DNA from 2 places in the Allosphingosinicella indica genome. Region 2 is predicted to be linked to the other one. Evidence: predicted binding sites of a transcription regulator. Region 2 holds the regulator's gene; the other holds the start of a gene.

Region 1 (2,460 bases), 990 kb from region 2:
CCGCACCGATGACGTCCGCGAGGGCGATCTGACGCCGCTGTTCGAAACGATCGTCGCCCACGTCCCCGCGCCGGGCCTCGACACCCAGGGCGAGTTCAAGATGCTCGCCACCCTGCTCGATCGCGATCCCTTCCTCGGCCGTATCCTCACCGGCCGCATCGAGAGCGGCAAGCTCGACGTCAACATGCCGATCACCGCGATCGACGTCGACGGCAATCCCGTCGAATCCGGCCGCGCGACCAAGGTGTTCGCGTTCAAGGGGCTCGAGCGCGTGCCGGTGGAGAGCGCGCAGGCGGGCGACATCATCGCCATCGCCGGCCTCACCAAGGCGACCGTCTCCAACACCATCGCCGCGCCCGGCGTCACCACCCCCGTCGCCGCGCGCCCGATCGATCCGCCGACGCTGGCGATGAGCTTCTCGGTCAACGACAGCCCCTATGCGGGCCGTGACGGCGACAAGGTGCAGAGCCGCGTCATCCGCGACCGGCTGGAGCGCGAGGCGGAGACCAACGTCGCGATCCGCGTTACCGCCGCGCACGACAATGATGCGTTCGAGGTCGCCGGCCGTGGCGAGCTGCAGCTTGGCGTCCTCATCGAGACGATGCGCCGCGAAGGCTTCGAGCTTTCCATCTCGCGCCCCCGCGTCCTCTTCCGCGAGGGCAAGGACAGCGAATCCGGCGGCCGCGAGGAGCCCTATGAGCAGGTCGTCATCGACGTCGACGACGAGCATTCGGGTACCGTCGTCGAGAAGATGGCGCTCCGCAAAGCCGAGATGACCGACATGCGCCCGTCGGGCGGCGGCAAGACGCGGCTCACCTTCTCCGCCCCCTCGCGCGGCCTCATCGGCTATCATGGCGAGTTCTTGAGCGACACGCGCGGCACCGGCATCATGAACCGGCTGTTCGAGAAATACGGGCCGTACAAGGGGCCGATCCAGGGCCGCCAGAACGGCGTCCTCATCTCGATGGAACAGGGCGAGGCGGTCGCCTATGCGCTCAATTCCATCGAGGAGCGCGGCATCCTCTTCATCGCGCCGGGCGACAAGCTCTATGAAGGCATGGTGATCGGCGAGAATGCCAAGCCGCAGGATCTCGAGGTGAACCCCTTGAAGTCCAAGCAGCTCACCAACTTCCGCGCCAGCGGCAAGGACGAAGGCATCCGCCTGACCCCCCCGCGCCGCATGACCCTGGAGCAGGCGATCGCCTACATCCAGGACGACGAACTGGTGGAAGTGACGCCAAAAGTTGTTCGGATTCGCAAACGGTTTTTGGACCCGCATGAAAGAAAGCGACAGTCGCGGAAGGCTGAAGCCGCGTGACTGTGACTCAGTTTGGCCAACTTCTTAAAGGAGAATAGGGAGACAAGGGGTTTTAATCCTGTTATGTTCCTGTTTCGTTCCTACTTTGCGGGAAGTCGATCATGTCCCAGATGTCAAAAATCGAATGGACAGAAGTCACATGGAATCCTGTGGCCGGCTGCACGATAGCCACGGCTGGCTGCACAAACTGTTATGCGATGCGAATGGCTGCTCGACTGGAGGCGATGGGCAACAAGAAGTACGAGGGCCTAACAAGGAAAAGCGGTGACCGCTACGTTTGGACAGGCAAAGTTGTCACTGACGAGAAGGCTTTGGCTGCTCCCCTGCGGTGGCGCAGCCCGCGTACCGTCTTTGTTAATAGCATGTCCGATCTGTTCCACATCGCCGTCCCGACCGAATTTATCGAGAAGGTATGGTCTGTGATGGCGGCGACACCTCGTCACACATACCAAATTTTGACTAAGCGGCCTGATCGGATGCGCGAAGTTTTGTCGCGTCCAGAGTTTGTCGTCCTACCAAATGTGTGGGTTGGGACGAGTGTGGAAGACGCAACGGTGCTGCATCGGATCGAAGATCTGCGAGCAACTCGGGCCGCCGTCCGATTCATTTCGTTTGAGCCTCTCATCGGCAGTGTATCGGGCGCAAATCTCGAGGACATTGATTGGGCGATCGTTGGTGGTGAAAGCGGTCCACGCGCTCGACCGATGCCTCAGAAGTGGGTCGAAGAGATCGAAGTTCTTTGTAGGGCAGAAGGAACAGCCTTTTTCTTCAAGCAGTGGGGCGGTAAGAATAAGAAGTCTACGGGTCGAACATATAAAGACCGAACTTACGACGAGATGCCTACTGCCCGCCATATTTCTTCAGCACTCCGGCAACTCCCCGCTTGATGAGTGCGATAGCCGCTTCGGAAACGCTGTTTGAGAGGCAGAAAAGCGAGAAAAGCTGGCGGCCGGAATCGTTCAAAAGCGGTAACGGATTAGATACATACGCAGAAAAAATAGTTTGTAATCTCTCTTGTGCGTAACGCTCGATCTGGCCACGATCGAATTGCCGTGTGGCGGTTGTAATTCGCTCTGCGAATAGATCGTTAGTTGTTTCAACTTTATAGATATCTTCGCGCCAAGTGGGTGTGCCGAATATCT
Region 2 (2,460 bases):
TTCAGGAGTTGGAGGACGGTGGCGACAACGCCGAGATCATAGAGCGCATCACGATCAGGATCGTCCTCGGCCGGATCGAGCTGCGAGACGAGGAAGATGGACTTGTCCGCCGCCATCGCGCTCTCGAGCGCCGCGACCGATTTGTCGCGGCCCACGAACAGCGGCACGATCATGTGCGGAAAGACGACGATGTCGCGCAGCGGAAGAACGGGGAAAGTTTCGGTCATCGGGACTCCAGTCTTGGCCCGTTATATGGGGCCTCCCCTTAACGCATCAATGACATTGACCGCGGGCGCGGCAGGCGCATGAAGGCGGCATGATCCTCGTCATCGACAATTACGACAGCTTCACCTGGAATCTGGTGCGCTATTTCGTCGAATTGGGTGCCGAGGTGCGGGTGGAGCGGAACGACGCGCTGACCGCGGCCGAGGCGCTGGCGAGCGGCGCACAGGCGTTCGTCATCTCGCCGGGACCGGGGCGACCGGAGGATGCCGGGGTGTCGCCCGATCTCGTCGCCGCCTGCGTGGCGGCGGCCCGTCCGCTGCTCGGCGTATGCCTCGGCCATCAGGCGATTGCGACGCATTGGGGCGAACGGATCGTGCGAACCGCGCCCGTCCACGGGAAGACATCGGCGATCGCGCACGACGGCAGCGGCGTATTCGCCGGCCTGCCGTCGTCCTTCACCGTCGCGCGCTATCATTCGCTCGCGGCGGAGGGCGTTGTCGCGCCGCTCCTCGTCAACGCCACCGCGGGCAGCGTCGTGATGGGTTTGCGGCATCAACATCTCCCGATCCATGGCGTTCAGTTCCACCCGGAAAGCGTGGCGAGCGATCAGGGCCATGCCCTCCTCGCCAACTTCCTCGATATCGCCGGCGTGACGCGCTCTGCGCTCGCTTGACAGGTTCCGCGGCGTTTCCTACACGTTCCCTGTCCGTTCCAATGAAGGGCCGAGGTGATGCTGACGCGCAAGCAACAAGAGCTGTTGATCTTCATCCACGACCATCTAGCCGACAGCGGCGTCTCGCCCTCGTTCGAGGAGATGAAGGACGCGCTGGAGCTGAAATCGAAGTCCGGCGTCCACCGGCTGATCTCGGCGCTCGAAGAGCGCGGGTTCATCCGCCGCCTTCCCAATCGCGCCCGCGCGCTGGAAGTGGTGAAAATGCCCGACGGCGCGGCATCCAAGGCGGCGCCCCGCCCCGTCATCCCCGCTGCCGCGAACTCGAACGACATCGTCGAGCTTCCGCTGCACGGCCGGATCGCCGCCGGCACGCCGATCGAGGCGCTGCAGGGCACCGAAAGCCTCGCGGTCCCCGCCGCGCTGCTTGGGCCGGGCGAACATTATGCGCTGGAAGTGTCCGGGGACTCGATGGTCGACGAGGGCATTCTCGACGGAGACTATGCGCTGGTGCGCAAGACCGACACCGCGCGCGACGGCGAGATCGTGGTCGCGCTGGTCGACAATAGCGAAGCAACGCTCAAGACCTTCCGCCGCGAAGGTTCGATGATCCGGCTCGATCCCGCCAACCGCAATTACGATCCGCAGCGCTACCGGCCCGATCAGGTGGTCGTGCAGGGCAAGCTCGCGGGCCTTCTGCGACGCTACTGATGGCACGGCTGAACTACGTCGAACTGCCCGTTCGCGATGTTGCCGCCGCCAAGGCCTTCTACGAGCGTGCGTTCGGCTGGAGCTTGACCGCGTTTGGGCCGACCTATGCCGCCACGACCAGCGGCGATACGGACATCGGTCTCCAGGGCGATAGCAGCGAAGCCCCCGGCGCGCCGCTGCCGGTGATCGCAGTAGACGATCTGGAGGCGGCAGTGACCGCGGTCGAGGCGGCCGGCGGGACGATCAGTAAGCCGATTTTCGCTTTCCCCGGCGGCAAGCGATTTCATTTCGTCGATGTCGCCGGCAACGAACTCGCCGCCGTGAAAGCCGACGACTGACCGTCTTGCCGCCAGGGGTGTCGCCCAACGCGATCCGCGACGCTGACGACCTTGGGCCGACCGCCCAATGATATGGCGAGGCCGCCGGTCTTTGCCAGCAATGCGCGATCGGCCTTGATCCAGCGCGGCGCACAGGCTTCTGGCAATCGCCGGTCGGCGACGACGATATCGGCCTCTGCGCAGGCACGGATCATGTCGCGCCAGGCGACGAAGTCACGGCTTCGGGTGGCCAGAAGGCGCCAACGCCGGCCGTCGCGGACGATATCGGTGACGCAGAGGTCGCGGCTACAGGAGGCCGTCCTCGTCTCGTCGAGCGCGGACAGTTCGCCGTCGGTGCCGAGCCCTTCGCCCAATATGCCGCGCACATAATCCCCGGCGCGACCGCGCAGCGTCGCGAACCTCCCGTCGGGCATGCGTAGCGCGAGATGGCGGCCGTCGCCCGTCACCAGCAGATCCGGCGGGGGTGTCGCGAATGCCCACAACGCGCCCGCGACGATCGGCGCGAAACCCGCCAGC

What was found. Region 2 encodes LexA, which represses DNA repair genes until DNA is damaged. Its sites were predicted from a motif close to GTTCCNCNCTTGTTCT; they were not measured.
Region 1: the regulator LexA is predicted to act here: its motif matches at 1,384-1,399, upstream of B9N75_RS02830 (DUF5131 family protein).

The regions. Positions count from the first base shown of each region.
Region 1 is NZ_LT840185.1:548,948-551,407, reverse strand. It holds gene typA (translational GTPase TypA) at 1-1,318, shown strand, start outside; gene B9N75_RS02830 (DUF5131 family protein) at 1,429-2,205, shown strand; gene tcmP (three-Cys-motif partner protein TcmP) at 2,159-2,460, opposite strand, start outside.
Region 2 is NZ_LT840185.1:2,370,212-2,372,671, reverse strand. It holds gene lon (endopeptidase La) at 1-227, opposite strand, end outside; gene B9N75_RS11775 (anthranilate synthase component II) at 317-898, shown strand; gene lexA (transcriptional repressor LexA) at 956-1,606, shown strand; gene B9N75_RS11765 (VOC family protein) at 1,606-1,944, shown strand; gene B9N75_RS11760 (ComEC/Rec2 family competence protein) at 1,890-2,460, opposite strand, start outside.